Regions from separate parts of the Kitasatospora sp. NPDC049258 genome, predicted to be linked through region 3. Evidence: riboswitches for the same ligand, from Rfam matches in the RefSeq annotation. Region 3 holds a riboswitch; each other region holds the start of a gene.
The links. A riboswitch is a leader RNA that binds a small molecule or an ion and turns the genes downstream of it on or off. The one in region 3 is predicted to bind S-adenosylmethionine.
Positions count from the first base shown of each region.

Region 1 (5,161 bases), on a different contig from region 3:
GCCGATCGCGCCGACGAACACCCCGGCCCGGCTGCCGGCCAGCGCGGCGGGCACCACCCCGGCGTCCTCCAGCGCCTCCCAGGCCAGTTCCAGCACCAGGCGCTGCTGCGGGTCGGCGGCGGCCGCCTCGGCCGGGGAGATCCCGAAGAACTCGGGGTCGAACCGGTCGACCTGGTCGAGGTAGCCGCCCGGCCGGGGCCGCTCCCCCTCGGCGAAGCGCCCGGGCGGGGCCGCCCCCACCGCGCTCGCCCCGGAGTCGAGCAGCCGCCAGAACGCCTCCGGGTCCGCCGCACCGGGCAGCCGGCAGGAGGCACCGACCACGGCCACCGCCTCCGGAGAGCCGGCGTCGGGCACGGACGGGTCGAAGGATTCCGCCATGGTGGGGTCCACTCCTGAGGGCCGGGGTCGTCGCTGTGCCCCCAGCGTTGCGCGGCACCCCGCCCGGCCGGGCCCCTAGGCAACCCCTGTCGTACCCCTAGCCGCGAGTGCGAGCTCGGGGTCGTTGGAGGCCTCGCCACCGTGGACGACGGCGGCCAGGTCGACCCGGCGGCGGACGCCGAGCTTGCGGTACACCCGGGTCAGGTGCTGCTCCACGGTGCTCACGGTGATGTAGAGCTTCCGGGCGATCTCCCGGTTCGACAGGCCGCGGACCGCGAGTTCGGCGACCCGGCGCTCGGCGTCGGAGAGCCCGGCCAGGTCGGGTTCGGCCGCCGGGACCACGGACAGCGCCGGGGAGCGGCGCAGCCGGCGGTCGGTCTGCCAGGCGCGGCCGGGGTCACCGTCGGTGCGGTGCGCCTCGCTGAGGTCGGCCAGGGCGCCGGCCAGGTCGGCCTCGGCCTCGGCCTCCTCCAGCAGGCCCACGGCCTGCTCCAACAGCCCGGTCCGCGCCGGCCGTTCCCCGGCGGTGGCCCGGATCCACAGCGCCACCCCGCGGATCCGGGACTGCCCCGACGGCCCGAGCCGGGCGAGCTGCTGGTCCGCCAGCGCCGCGGCGGCCTGCGGCCGTCCGAGCGCGAGCTGCGCCCGGGCCGCGCCGAGCCGCCAGGGTGCGATGGCGGGCAGGTGGTCCAGCCCCCACCGGGCCATCGTCTCGCCGCAGGCCCGGAACTCCGCCAGCGCCTCCTGCGGCCGCCCGGTGGCGAGCAGATGGCCGCCGCGCGCGTAGCGGTGGTGCAGGCCGGCCGGAGTCCGCTCCATGCCCCGGGGCACCGTCAGTTCCAGGAAGCGGGCGGCGTCCTGGTGCCGGCCGAGGGCCGTGCGGGCCGCCACCATCGTGGACAGCGGCAGGCCCACCGCCACGCCCCAGGCGTCCGGTGCGACCCGGGCGAACGCCGCCCGGGCGGCCTCGTCCGCCGTCCGCAGATCGCCCTGGCGCAGCGCCGCCTCGGCCCGCAGCGCGGACAGCAGGGCGTGCCGGGTGGTGCCGCAGCGGCTCGCGGCGCGCTCCGCCGGCGGGCCGTACCAGCGCACCGCCCGGTCGGCCCGGTCGGCGTAGAGCAGCACCGTCAGCGCGGCGGTGAGCGCCTCGGTGCTGCCGCGGCCGCCCGGGTGTCCGTCCCGCAGGATGGCCTCCGCGCGGATCACGGCCGCACCTGGTTCGACGGTGCCGGCCAGCAGCGAGGCCAGCAGCCGCATCCCGCCGTCCCGCCCGCCGTCGGCGGCCCCGCCCTCCTCCCCGGGCCCGGCGGCCGGGGCCGAGGTCCGCGCGGCCAGGGACGGGTACCAGTACGCGAGCCAGCCGCGCAGTCCCGCACCGGCGCGCTGCTCGCCGAGCTTGCGCTGCGCGGCCTCGAAGCGCTCCAGGGCGGCCAGTCCCTCGTCCGGGCGGCCCTGCCAGAAGAGGTGGCGGATCGACTTCAGCTCGTGCCGCTTCGCGTCGCTGCCGTCCAGCACCGTCCCGGGCAGGGACGGTACGCAGCGGAACGTCACGGCCTCGGGCGACGTGCCGGCGGTCGGGGTCACGGCCGCGGCCGCCGGGGCGTCATCGGCGGACGGGAGCAGGACGGGCGCGACCACGACGGGCGGGGGCGCGGCGGACCGGGGCGCGGCGGGCGGGAGCACCGTGGGCGGCGGGCCCGGTGGTCCGGCGTCCGGAGAGGGTGACCACGGTGTCCGCAGGTAGCCCTCGGCCGCCCGGACGTGCCCGGCCACCGTGCGGGGCTCGGCGCCGGCCGCCCGTAGCAGCTGCGCCGCCCGCTCGTGCAGGCTGGCCAGTTCGGCCGGCCGCATGGCGGCCAGCAGGTCCCCGGCGGCGCTCGGGTGGCGGAAGCCGCCGCCCCGGAACAGCCCCGCCGCGTTCAGCAGGTACAGCGCCCGCGGGAGCGAGTCGGCGGGCAGCAGCAGCAGTTCGGCCAGCAGGCCGGGGGTGGCACCGGGGCCCAGCACCGCCACGCCGCGGGCATGGCGCAGCGCGAGCGGGTCGATGCGGTGCAGGCAGTGCATCAGCCCGCGCCGGTAGCCCTCGCCGACGGTCAGGATGGCCGGTGCACCGGCCCGCTCGTGATCGTCCATCAAGGCGTGCACCAGCAGCGGGTTTCCACCGGTCAGCTCGTGCGCCTCGGCGGCCAGCCCGGCGGCCGCCGGGTCGGGGAACCGGCGCCGGAACAGCTCCGCGACCAGCTCGGCGGGGAGCACCTCAAGCCTGATCTGCCGGTGGTGCGGCTGGCGGGCCAGCTCGACCTCGAAGAACGGGTTCGGCGGCGTCATGGTCTCCCGGGTGCTGAGGACGGTCAGCACGGCCGCGTTCCTGGTCCGGCGGACCAGGTAGAGGAGGAACTCCAGCGACTGCGGGTCGGCGTCCTGCCGGTCGTCGACCGCGATCAGCACCGGGGTGCGGCCCGCGAGCGTCCGGACCAGGCCGAACAGCCCCTCCAGGGTGGGCTGGCTGAGCCGCCCGTCCAGGCCCTCCGCCACCCCGGGGTGGCGGGCCACCTCGTCGGCGCCCCGGGCGAGCAGGGCCTCCGCCGTGGCGGCCTCCTCCGGATCCAGCGGTGCGCTCTGCAGCAACTGCCGGGCCAGGCCGAGCGGGAAGTCGCGCTCCAGCGGGGATCCGGTGCCCATCAGTACCGTGGCCCCGCGCTCCGCCGCGACGTCGGCGAAGGCGTACAGCAACTCGCTGCGGCCGCTGCCCACCGAGCCGTGCAGGGCGATCACGGCGCCGTGCCCGGCCTCGCAGTGCTCCAGCGCCTCGTACAGGCGGCGGTACTCGGGCTCGCGCCCGGCGGGCAGCGTGCTCGGAAGGTCGAGCGTGAATGGTGCGGGGGCGAGAGACATCCGTACTCCTGAGGCAGGCGCGCGGAAGGGTGGGCCGCAGGGCTCTCCTGTGCACGCGCGGATCGTGACCGGGCTCGTGTCGGCCGACCGGGCGGCGTACCTCACCGCCCCGCAGGCCGACCGCGGTCAGCGACAGAGGGAACTGGCCCGCCGCAGCAGGTCGATGTCGAGCCTGGCCACGAGCCGCAGTGCTGCCGCCCGACGCCCGAGCGCCCCCTGGTCCACGACCTTCTCCATCCCCGCCCGTTACAGGCACCCACCTGCGCTTGCGGCATGACGCCATGCCACCTGGCTTATCCCCGGGGCACCCCACCGCAGTGTGGGGGTTGCCGGTCAGCCGGCCGGGGCCGTTCGACTGACACTCTTCGCCGACTCGAGTTTAAGAAGACGCTGGTGACACCGTCAATCCAATCGCCCCCTCAACCGGCCCCGGGGAGGCCCGGCTTGCGGGGCGGCGGGCAGGCTCGCAGGCGGCGGCCGCTTGCGGCGACCCGGCCGCGTCACCGTCACCGGCCTGCTGGCAGCGCCCTACGACCCCGGCGCCGAGAGCACCCGCATGGAGTTCGGCCAGGCGGTCGTCGAGGACACCGACGGCCGCGCCTACGTCACCCTGGACGACCTCCACCGGGCCGCGCCCGACCCGCTCGCCTGCCGCGAGGCCGGTCTGCTCACCCACCTCCTCGACGACCACCCCGAGCTCGTCCCGCTCCTGCTGCGCCTCACCGTCCCGGCCGCCGGGCTGACCCGCGCGCTGCCGCTCGCACTGGACCGGTACGGCATCACGCTCCGGCTGGAGTACCCGCAGGCCCGCACCGACGTCCGGCTGCCGTTCCCGACACCGGCGGACGACGCCGACCAGGCCGGCCCGCAGATCCACGCACTGCTGGCCAAGGCCCGCCGACTGTCCCACCGCAACCGCCGGCCGGCCTGAGCACGCGCCGGGCCGTCCAGGTGAAACCCGCGCCCGTCCGGCCGTATGGCCGCGCACCGCCGAGCGAACTAAGGTAAGCCTTGGCTGTCATGGCGGCGCCGCGCCGGCCCGGGTCGGGCCCACCCGATGCCGCCCCGTCGGACCCGGGAGCCCCATGCCGTCCGCACGCACCGTCACCGTCTCGGTCCTCCCGCTCACCGCGCTGCTGCTCGCCACCGCCGGGTGCTCCAGCTCCTCGGGCGGGAGCGGCGGCTCCAGCGGCACGATCAAGGTCACCGCGTCCGACGACGCCTGCCAGGTGTCCACCGGCACCGTCCGGGCCGGCCAGGTCGAGCTGGAGGTCAAGAACACCGGGTCCAAGGTGACCGAGGTCTACATCTACGCCCCCGGCGACAAGATCGTCACCGAGCGGGAGAACATCGGCCCCGGCACCGGCTCCACCCTCACCGCGGAGATCAAGCCCGGTTCGTACGAGATCGCCTGCAAGCCGGGCATGACCGGCGACGGCATCCGCCAGCAGCTCACCGTGACCGGCGGCTCGGCGGCCGCGGCGGCCGCCGACCCACGGCTCGACGCGGCGGTCGCGCAGTACCGCCACTACGTGCAGGAGCAGGCCGACGCCACCGTCCCGGTGGTGGCGCAGTTCGCCGCCGCGGTCAGGGCCGGGGACGTCGCCCGGGCCCAGACCCTGTTCGCGCCCTCCCGGGCCGGCTGGGAGCGCACCGAGCCGGTGGCCGAGAGCTTCGGCGACATCGACCCGAAGACCGACACCCGCGAGGACGGCGTCGAGGCGGGCCAGCAGTGGACCGGCTGGCACCGCCTGGAGAAGTCGCTCTGGGTGAACGGCGCCATCGCCCCCGAGGACCGGACCCTCGCCGACCAGCTGGTCACCGACCTCCAGGACTGGCAGACCCGGGTCGGCACCGCCGACATCACCGCCACCAGCATGGCCAACGG
Region 1 is NZ_JBFAQT010000064.1:10,198-15,358, forward strand. It holds gene AB0K43_RS30225 (type I polyketide synthase) at 1-378, opposite strand, end outside; gene AB0K43_RS30230 (AAA family ATPase) at 454-3,273, opposite strand; SAM riboswitch class IV at 3,531-3,643, opposite strand; partial or broken gene AB0K43_RS30235 (DUF2470 domain-containing protein) at 3,770-4,204, shown strand; gene efeO (iron uptake system protein EfeO) at 4,359-5,161, shown strand, end outside.
Region 1: linked by a shared signal. The riboswitch ahead of AB0K43_RS30230 (AAA family ATPase) and the one ahead of AB0K43_RS27985 (aminotransferase class V-fold PLP-dependent enzyme) in region 3 are both predicted to bind S-adenosylmethionine.

Region 2 (5,161 bases), on a different contig from region 3:
CGGCCGAGCGGGGGCCGACCGGCCGCCGCTGCTCAGCCGAGGGCGTCGAGCTGGTCCAGGAACCACTGCTGCGGCGGCAGCGCGGTGGCCGCGGCGGCCAGCCGCTTGGTGCGGTCGGCGCGCTCGCCGGGGGCCATGGTGAGGGCCTGGTGGAGTGCCTCGGCGGTGGCGATCACGTCGTACGGGTTGACGATGATCGCGTCCTCGGCGAGCTCGGCGAAGGCGCCCGCCTCGCGCGAGAGGACCAGCGCGCAGCCGTCGTCGGAGACCACCGGGATCTCCTTGGCGACCAGGTTCATCCCGTCCCGGATCGGGTTGACCAGGGCGACGTCGGCCAGCCGGTAGGCGGCCAGCGAGCGTGGGAAGTCGTCGTTGACGTGCAGGATCAGCGGCTGCCAGGCGGGGGTGCCGAACTCGTCGTTGATCTCGTGCGCGGTGCGCTGCACCGCCGCCGTGTACTCGCGGTACTCCGGCAGGTCGTGCCGGGAGGGGTAGGCGAAGGCGATGTGGACGACCCGGCCCTGCCACTCGGGCCTGGACCGCAGCAGGTGCCGGTAGGCGAGCAGGCCGCGGACGATGTTCTTGCTGAGCTCGGTGCGGTCCACCCGGACGATGGTCCGCCGATCGCCGACCGCCTCCCGCAGGGCGGCCAGCCGGGCGTCCACGTCCGGGCGGTGCGCCCGCTCGCGCAGGAAGTCGGCGTCGGCGCCGAGACCGTGCACGCCGAGCCGGGTGGTGCGGCCCTGGTACGTGACCGCGAGCTGCTCGCGGTCCACGGCGGCGCCCAGCAGATCGGCGCAGCAGTCGGCGAAGGCCAGCGCCCAGCGGCGGGTCAGGAAGCCGGCCCGGTCCGAGCCCAGGATCCCGGCGAGCACGGCCGCGCCGACGTCGTCCGGCAGCATCCGGTAGTACTCCGGCGGGGCCCAGGGGGTGTGCGAGAAGTGCCCGATCCGCAGGTCCGGGCGCAGCGCCCGGAGCAGGGCCGGGGCGAGCGAGAGGTGGTAGTCCTGGATCAGGACGGCGGCGCCCGGGGCGGCCTCGGTGGCCAGCGCCTCGGCGAAGGCGGTGTTGTAGGTGGTGTAGGACTCCCACTCGCGGCGGAAGCGCTCGTCGAAGTTGGGCGAGACCGGGGTGTCGTAGAGCAGGTGGTGGACGAACCAGAGGGTCGAGTTGGCCACGCCGTTGTAGGCGCGGGTGAAGGTGCCGGGATCGATGTCCAGCATCCGGACGGCCTGGCCGCCGACCTCGAAGCCGGCGAGGTCCAGCCGCCCGTCCGGGGACTGCCGGGCGGCCGTCCGGTCGGCCTCGCCGAGGGCGGCGCACACCCAGACGGCGCTCGGGTCGTCGATCGCGGAGAGGCCGGAGACCAGGCCGCCACCTCCTCTGCGCAGGGTCAGCGAACCGTCGTCCTCGCTGGTGAAGGACACCGGGCCGCGGTTGGAGGCCACCAGGATCGGGGCGGCGCCGGGCTGATTCGAACGTGCGGACGCGTGATCGGCCATACTGCCAAGCTTGCCGCGACATCGGGTGTGCAAACCACTCAGCGCGCGGCGCGCCCGAGAACCCGCTACCGGTCCCGGTACTCCGGGACGGTCCGCATCGGCGGGCGTTCGACGGCGTGCACCGGGTGGGTGTGGGCGGTGAAGCCGCGGGTGGCGGGGTCGCGGGAGAACTGGGTGAGCAGCGGGTGCAGCAGGCCGTCCTCGGCCTTCAGCCGGTGGGTGCGGTCCAGGCGCTCCAGCGCGGTGCGGTAGATGGTCGCGGCCATCCGGCCGAGGGCCTGGCCGTCCTGGTGGCGGTGGTGCCGCACGCCGACGTCGACCTGGGCCAGCGCGTCCAGCCCGACCGTGTCCAGCGCGTCCACCAGCAGGCCGAGCTCGACCCCGTAGCCGGTCGGGAAGGGCAGCCGCTCCAGCAGCGTCCGGCGGGCCGCGTACTCGCCGCCGAGCGGCTGGACGAAGCCGGCCAGCTGCGGCCAGTGCAGGTTGAGCAGCGGGCGGGCGACCAGCTCGGTGACCCGGCCGCCGCCGGCCGGGACGACCGCGCCCGCGGTCTCCAGCGGCCGGTCGTACATCGCCTTGACCAGCTGGATGCCCGGATCGGTGAGCAGCGGGCCGATGATCCCGGTGACGAAGGCGGGGTCGAACTCGCGCAGGTCGGCGTCGATGAAGCAGACGATCTCGCCGCGGGTGACCAGCAGCGAGCGCCAGAGCACCTCGCCCTTGCCGGGCTCGGCGGGCAGCCGGGGGAGGATGTCGTCCCGGTGCACCACCCGGGCGCCGGCCGCCGCGGCCCGCTCGGCGGTGCGGTCCACCGAGCCGGAGTCGACCACCACCAGCTCGTCCACCAGCGGCAGCCGTTCCATCAGTTCCACGCGGATCGCGGTCACGATCTCGCCGACGGTCGGCTCCTCGTCCAGGGCGGGCAGCACCACGCTCACGGAAGCGGCCGGGCCCGCCGCGCGCTTGGCGGCCAGCAGCGTCTCCACCGGGCGGTCGGCGGCCGCCCACGAGCGGCGGCGCAGCCAGGACGCCACCTGGGGCAGGACGTCGGGCCGGGGCTGGTCGGGCAAGATCTCGCTCCTCGGATGGGCGGCGCCGTCTCGGGTGTCGGACGCTATGAGGTGGTACCGGGGCCTTCGGATACAGTCTTGGTAATGCGATCCGACCTTCGCACGTCGGGGTGGGTCGCTGTGCACGACCACAAACGCGCTGTCGGCTGTAACGCCGCTCGCCACATTGCTCATCCAGAGGGACTGAGGGAACGGCCCGTTGAAGTCCCGGCAACCTTCCCGTCCGGCTAACTGACCGTCAGGTCGAGGCCCCGGCGGGACAGGTGCCAATTCCGTCCTGTGGCGCGCCCGCGTCACGGGGAAGATGAGGAGAGAGGCCTCCGCCATCATGGCTACCGCTACCCCTGTCGCAGCTCCTGCCGTCGACCTCGGCCCCGCCGCCGCGCTGTCCTGTCGCGAGTGCGGCGCCCGCACCCCGCTCGGCCCGAGCTTCGCCTGCGTCGAGTGCTTCGGCCCGCTGGAGATCGCCTACGACTTCGGCTCGTACGAGACCGAGGAACTGCGCAAGCGGATCGAGGCCGGCCCGGCCTCGATCTGGCGCTACGCCCCGCTGCTGCCGGTGCCGGCCGACGTGGCGTCCAAGCCGAACCTGAACCCCGGCTGGACCCCGCTGGTCAAGGCCGACAACCTCGGCCGCGAGCTGGGCTTCACCGCGCAGCTGCACGTCAAGGACGACTCCGGGAACCCGACCCACTCCTTCAAGGACCGGGTGGTCGCCTGCGCCATCGAGGCGGCGCGCGCGTTCGACTTCACCACCCTGTCCTGCTCCTCCACCGGCAACCTGGCCGGCGCGGTCGGTGCGGCGGCGGCCCGGGCCGGCTTCAAGTCCTGCGTCTTCATCCCGCACGACCTGGAGCAGGGCAAGGTCGTGATGGCCGGGGTCTACGGCGGCGAGCTGGTCGGCATCGAGGGCAACTACGACGATGTGAACCGCTTCTGCTCCGAGCTGATCGGCGACCCGGCCGGCGAGGGCTGGGGCTTCGTCAACGTCAACCTGCGCCCGTACTACGGCGAGGGCTCCAAGACGCTGGCGTACGAGATCTGCGAGCAGCTCGGCTGGCGGCTGCCGGAGCAGATCGTCATCCCGATCGCCTCGGGCTCGCAGCTCACGAAGATCGACAAGGGGCTGCAGGAGCTGATCAAGCTCGGCCTGGTGGAGGACCGCCCGTACCGGATCTTCGGTGCCCAGGCGGCCGGTTGCTCGCCGGTGTCGGCCGCGTACAAGGCCGGCCACGACGTGATCCGCCCGGTGAAGCCCGACACCATCGCCAAGTCGCTGGCGATCGGCAACCCGGCCGACGGCCCGTACGTGCTGGACATCGCCCGGCGGACCGGCGGCGCGGTCGAGGACGTCACCGACGCCGAGGTGGTCGACGCGATCAGGCTGCTGGCCCGCACCGAGGGCATCTTCGCGGAGACCGCGGGCGGCGTGACCGTCGGCGTGCTCAAGAAGCTGGTCGAGACCGGACAGCTGGACCCGGCGAAGGAGACCGTGGCGATCAACACCGGCGACGGCCTGAAGACCCTGGACGCCGTCTCCGACGCCGGGCTGACCGCCACCATCCGGCCGACCCTGGAGTCCTTCCGGGCCGCCGGCCTGGCCTGAGCCGAAGCCCCGCCCCCGACCCCCTCACCACCCCGCAGCAAGGAGTAGACGTCCATGAGCGCCACCGTCCGCATCCCCACCATCCTGCGCACCTACACCGGCGGCTCGGCCGAGGTGGCCGCCGAGGGCACCACCCTGGCCGAGGTGATCAAGGATCTGGAGCAGAACCACCCGGGCATCTCGGCCCGGATCCTGGACGACGCCGGGCAGCTGCGCCGCTTCGTCAACGTCTACGTCGACGACGACGACGTGCGTTTCGCCGAGGGCCTGCAGACCGGGATCAAGGACGGCGCGGCCGTCTCGATCATCCCGGCGGTGGCCGGCGGCTGCTGACCTCGGCCGACGCTCGTAGCAGCCTTGAGTCGCCGTCAGGACCGGAATGCCGAAATTCCGTTCCCGACGGCGGCTCTCGGCGTTCCGGTCGGACATTTGCCCACGTGGCTGGGTATAGAGTGCGTGTCGCAGGGGTATTCGAGGCCGATTCGAGGTGGCCCGCCCCGCACACCGGTCGGGTACGCAGCGGCTGTCCGCTCGCTGAGACCGGCGATCCGGGGCACGGAGCCGAACTGTCAGGCCGCCGTCAGAATTATTCCGGCGATATGTGACGTTGGTCCGCGATGTCCGGCGTCAATTGCTCACAAGTGCCGCTTTCATCCCGTCATATCCCCCGGGGCTCATAGCAATTGCCCAAAAGTTGGGCCTGTTGCAGAGGGCGCATGTCCGGATACATTCAGCCGCGGTCGACGCATTCACCCGCGTTCCGGTGGCCCTTTCGGGCCCCGGTGCGGTGGCTGCGGCGTGCACGGCTGCGCCCAGGGGGGGTTCCCCGGGCCGGCCTTCCAGACCTCTGGACCCGCACCCTGCGGGTCCGTGAAGGGCCAGCACAGCACAAGGGGAGTTCGGAATGGCTCAGGGCACCGTCAAGTGGTTCAACGCCGAGAAGGGCTACGGCTTCATCGCGGTCGACGGTGGTGCGGACGTGT
Region 2 is NZ_JBFAQT010000014.1:1,732-6,892, forward strand. It holds gene AB0K43_RS14345 (trehalose-6-phosphate synthase) at 33-1,502, opposite strand; gene AB0K43_RS14350 (glucosyl-3-phosphoglycerate synthase) at 1,568-2,572, opposite strand; SAM riboswitch class I at 2,740-2,883, shown strand; gene thrC (threonine synthase) at 2,901-4,178, shown strand; gene AB0K43_RS14360 (MoaD/ThiS family protein) at 4,233-4,511, shown strand; gene AB0K43_RS14365 (cold-shock protein) at 5,083-5,161, shown strand, end outside.
Region 2: linked by a shared signal. The riboswitch ahead of thrC (threonine synthase) and the one ahead of AB0K43_RS27985 (aminotransferase class V-fold PLP-dependent enzyme) in region 3 are both predicted to bind S-adenosylmethionine.

Region 3 (5,161 bases):
TGGTGAACCACGAGCGGAGCTTCTTCACGTCACCGCGCTCGGCGGCGAAGACGCCGAGCTGGCAGGTGAGCGAGGAGAGCACCAGGATCGTGGTGTTCACCGAGGAGAACGGGACGTTGAGGGCGCTCGCCTTCTCGGTCCAGAACTCTGCGCCCTTGACCGAGCGGAGCGTGAAGTACATCGCGAACAGGGCCGCGAAGAACATCAGCTCGGAGCTCAGCCAGACAATGGTTCCGACGCTGACCAGGTTCGGCCTGTTGACCGCTCCGTGCGCGTGTCCGGTTTCTGTTGCTGTTGCTGTCGCCACGACGGACATTATGTCGGTCCCTTATTCCGTCTTCACGTCGGGGGGTCTCCCTCGGAGTGTCCGGTGCGTGCGGTATGCCCCGTTGGACTCGGGCGGGCGGGCCCCGGGTGCCGCTCGCTGGGCATTGTCCGATTTCTGACGGTTGTTCGGTGCCCTTCCGGCGGGCCGGGCCACTCGTCTGCTCCGCGTGTCCCCCGGCGCCCGGGGTCGCCGAGGGTGTAGCGGCAGAGCCGTCCGGGTGGTCTACGGCGAAGAGGGTGACGCCGGTACACCCGCAGGGGTGAGTGGTGCGCGCGGCGGCTTGAGCGAGATCGCGTCAGGGGCTCACCACGAGGGGTGGGCGGGAGTAGCATCCGGAGGAGAACGTGGTCCGGATCACACCGGCCGCGCCGAACCGACCCGCACGACACCTATTAATGGGGACGAGCACCCGGGAGCAGGGCCCATGGCGCACAGGACCGACGAGACGCTCACCGTTCTCGTCTACAGCGACGACCGCAACACCCGCGAGCAGGTCACCCTGGCGCTCGGCCGCCGGCCCGCCGCCGATCTCCCGGAGGTCGAGTACCTGGAGTGCGCGACCACTCCGGCCGTGCTGCGTGCCCTGGAGAAGGGCGGGATCGACCTCTGCGTGCTGGACGGCGAGGCGGTGCCGGCCGGCGGGCTGGGCCTCGGGCGCCAGCTCAAGGACGAGATCTACGGCTGCCCGCCGGTGCTGGTGGTGATCGGCCGCCCGCAGGACGCCTGGCTGGCCGCCTGGAGCCGGGCCGACGCCGCGGTCTCCCACCCGGTCGACCCGGTGGCGCTGGCCGAGGCCGCCGCCACCCTGCTCCGCCAGCGGGTCGCCCGCCGGACACCGGCGCACCGGTAGCGGAGCCGCCCTCACCGGTCGTCTCACCAGGAGAGAAGCCGTCCCTAGATTCCGGCGCGGGCCCCGCGCCGGTCGCTAGGCTGGCTCCGACCCGACGGCGATGTACCGATTGAGAGCTGGAGTCAGCCATGGTGAACGTGCACCCTGCGAACGGCGGCGACGACCCCGCGCAGGTGGTCCGCACCTGGCCGGACGTTTTGAGCATGCTGCTGAAGGGGGAGGACCTCGCCCAGGCCGACGCCGCCTGGGCGATGGACCGGATCATGACCGGCGAGGCCACCCCGGTCCAGGTGGCGGGTTTCATGATCGCGCTGCGGGCCAAGGGCGAGACGGTCGAGGAGGTCTCCGGCCTGGTCGACGCGATGTACGCGCACGCCGAGCCGCTGCACATCCCCGGCCCGGCGGTGGACATCGTCGGCACCGGCGGCGACCGGGCCAAGACGGTCAACATCTCGACCATGTCGGCGATCGTCGCGGCCGCGGCCGGCGCCAAGGTGGTCAAGCACGGCAACCGGGCCGCCTCCTCGGCCAGCGGCTCCTCCGACGTGCTGGAGAAGCTCGGCATCCGGCTCGACCTGAGCGCCCGCCGGGTGGCCGAGGTGGCCGAGGAGACCGGTCTGACCTTCTGCTTCGCGGCCAAGTTCCACCCCGCGATGCGGCACGCCGCCCAGGCCCGCCGCGACCTCGGCGTGCCCACCGCCTTCAACATCCTCGGCCCGCTCACCAACCCGGCCAAGGTGACCGCGCACGCCATCGGCTGCTTCGACACCCGGCTGGCCGGCCTGATCGCCGGCGTACTGGCCCGGCGCGGCTCCACCGCGCTGGTCTTCCGCGGCGACGACGGGCTGGACGAGCTGACCATCTCCACCACCTCGCGGATCTGGCTGGTGCGCGACGGCGAGGTGGTGGAGAGCTCCTTCGACCCGCGCGAGGTGGGCATCGAGCTGGTCGGCCTGGAGGCGCTGCGCGGCGCCGACGCCGAGTACAACGCGAACGTGGTGCGCCGGCTGCTGGCCGGCGAGCGCGGCCCGGTCCGGGACGCCGTCCTGCTGAACGCCGCGGCCGCGCTGGTGGCCCTGGAGCTGACCGGGGCGCCGCTGGCCGAGCAGCTGGCGGCCGGGATCGAGCGGACCGCCGCGGCGATCGACTCGGGGACGGCCGAGGCCACCCTCAAGCACTGGGTCGAGGCCACCGCCCGCGACTGACCGGATCCGACGGGGCCCGCCGAGCTGCCCGCCCGGCGGGCCCCGCTGCGTCCGGATGCCGGAACGGTGTTTGACCACTCTCCGGAAGCTGTCCTAGAGTCCACGGCAGGTCATGAGTGACAGCGACAAGCCCCAGCTTGCTGTCCGGCAACCCTCCGTCCGTGGCGGGGTGCCCTGGGTGAGGACCGGGCCACTCGGCGATCCGTCCGCGTGGCAAGCGCGGACTTCCGGCATCGCACTCCCGGGGTCCTACCCCAGGAGGAGTGCATCCCATGACAGTTTCGACCGATCTCTGCGCCCCGCTCGCCGTCCTCGGCCACGACGTCCAGGTGCCCCTGGTCAGCGGCGAGAAGGTCGCCTACGCCGCGCTCGACTACGCCGCCAGCGCCCCCGCCCTGCAGCGGGTCTGGGACGACGTCGCCGCCTACGCCCCCTACTACGGCAGCGTGCACCGCGGCGCCGGCTACCTCTCCCAGCTCTCCACCGACCTGTTCGAGCAGAGCCGGCGGACCGTGGCCGACTTCCTCGACCTGCGCGAGGGCGACCAGGTGGTCTTCACCCGCGCCACCACCGACTCGCTCAACCTGCTGGCCGCCGCCGTGCCGGCCGGCACCCGGGTGTTCGCCTTCGAGACCGAGCACCACGCCTCGCTGCTGCCCTGGCGCCGGGACGGCCTGACCGTCAGCTACCTGCGCGCCCCGCGCTCGCCCGCCGAGGCGGTCGCCGCGCTGGAGGCCGCGCTGAGCGAGCACCCCGAGGGCCCGCGGCTGTTCTGCGTCACCGGTGCCTCCAACGTCACCGGCGAGCTGTGGCCGGTCGCCGAGCTGACCGAGGTCGCCCACCGGCACGGCGCCCGGGTGGTGCTGGACGCCGCCCAGCTCGCCCCGCACCACCGGGTGTCCGTCCGCGAGCTGGGGGTGGACTGGATCGCCTTCTCCGGCCACAAGCTGTACGCGCCGTTCGGTGCCGGGGTGCTGGCCGGTCGCAGCGACTGGCTGGACGCGGCCGAGCCGTACCTGGCCGGCGGCGGCGCCAGCCGGACCGTGGCCCGCGAGGTGGACGGCTCGGTGGCCGTCGAGTGGCACCAGGGCCCGTCCCGGCACGAGGCCGGCTCGCCCAACGTGATCGGCGCCTACGCGATCGCCTCCGCCTGCCGGGCGCTCACCGAGGCCGGCTTCGACGCGCTGCAGGCCAGGGAGCAGGAGCTGATCGACCGGCTCAAGGCCGGGCTGGCCGAGATCCCCGAGGTGAAGGTGCTCAGCCTGTTCGGCACCGACGCCGCCCGGGTCGGGGTGCTCTCCTTCGTGGTGCAGGGCTGGAACAGCTCGCACTTCTCGGCCGCGCTGTCCGCCGAGTACGGCATCGGGGTGCGCGACGGACTGTTCTGCGCCCACCCGCTGGTGCGGACCCTGCTCGGCGGCGAGGAGGCCGCGCCCTCCGAATGCGGGGCGCCGGAGGCCTCGCTGCCCGGCGAGCGCAGCCTGAACGCGATCCGGGTCAGCTTCGGCGCCGGCACCCCGGACGAGCACCTGGAGCGCTTCCTGGGCGCGGTCCGCGAGCTGGTCGCGAACGGCGCCCGGTGGAGCTACCGCAACGAGGGCGGCCGCTGCGTCGCCGACACCCGCCGCTGAGCGGGGCCGCTCCGGACGCTCCGGGCGCGGCTACTCCAGGCCGAGCGCGAAGGCGGCCTCCAGGTCGTGCTGGGAGTAGGTGCGGAAGGCGATCTGGGTCTCGGTGTGCTCGACCCCCGGCACCTTGTTGACCTGGCCGGGGATCACCTCGGCCAGGTCCTCGTGCTGCCGCACCCGGACCATCGCCACCAGGTCGTAGCTGCCGGTGACCGAGTAGACCTCGCTGACGCCCTCGATCGAAGCGATCGCCTCGGCGATCTCGGGGATCCGGTCGACGCTGGTCTTGATGAGGACGATCGCGGTGATCACGCTGGACTCCTGTGTGAGGGGACGGGCCCAGCGTATCGGCCGTCAGGTGGCGCGTCTGCCGGCCCGCGCGCACCCGGCCCAGGCGGACAGCCAGCCGGCCGCGAAGCCGATCACATGGACCAGGTACGCCACCCCGGAGCCGCCCGAGCTGACCGACCACCACTGCAGGACGAACCACAGGCCGAGCACCAACCAGGCCGGGAAGCGCAGCGGCAGGAAGAGCAGCACCGGCACCAGGGTGGTCACCCGGGCCCGCGGGAAGAGCCGCAGGTAGGCCCCGAGCACGCCGGCGATCGCCCCCGAGGCGCCGACCAGCGCCCGCACCGAGTCGGCCGAGTGGGCCTCGGCCAGCGCGTAGCCGTAGGTCGCCAGGTAGCCGATCGCCAGATAGAGGAGCAGGAACCGGGCCCGGCCCAGCCGATCCTCCACCCCGGGGCCGAACACGAACAGGAACAGCATGTTACCCAGCAGGTGCAGCCATCCCGCGTGCACGAACAGCGAGGTCAGCACCGACAGCGCCGGGCTCTTGCCCGGGGTCGGGAGCAGCGTGCAGCCGTCCGCCGCGGTGGGCAGGGCGGCCAGCTGCTCGGCCGTCAGCGGATGCCGGCTCAGCAGCTCGGCCGGGACGGCGCCCCAGCGCTGCTCGTAGCGCTGCTCGGCGCAGGCCCGGGCGGCGCCGGTGCCGTAGGCCGGATTGAGGCCGAAGCTGGGGCCGCACAGCAGGATCAGGGCGCTCAGCGCGATCAGGGCGTAGGTGACCTGTGGCGCCCGGCCCGGCGCGGTGGCCTGCGGACGGACGGCCCGGTCGAGTACGGGGAGCGCCATCCTCCGAGCATTC
Region 3 is NZ_JBFAQT010000048.1:27,090-32,250, forward strand. It holds gene AB0K43_RS27970 (heme-copper oxidase subunit III) at 1-316, opposite strand, end outside; gene AB0K43_RS27975 (hypothetical protein) at 753-1,178, shown strand; gene trpD (anthranilate phosphoribosyltransferase) at 1,307-2,383, shown strand; SAM riboswitch class IV at 2,492-2,609, shown strand; gene AB0K43_RS27985 (aminotransferase class V-fold PLP-dependent enzyme) at 2,656-4,014, shown strand; gene AB0K43_RS27990 (Lrp/AsnC ligand binding domain-containing protein) at 4,045-4,323, opposite strand; gene AB0K43_RS27995 (rhomboid family intramembrane serine protease) at 4,366-5,148, opposite strand.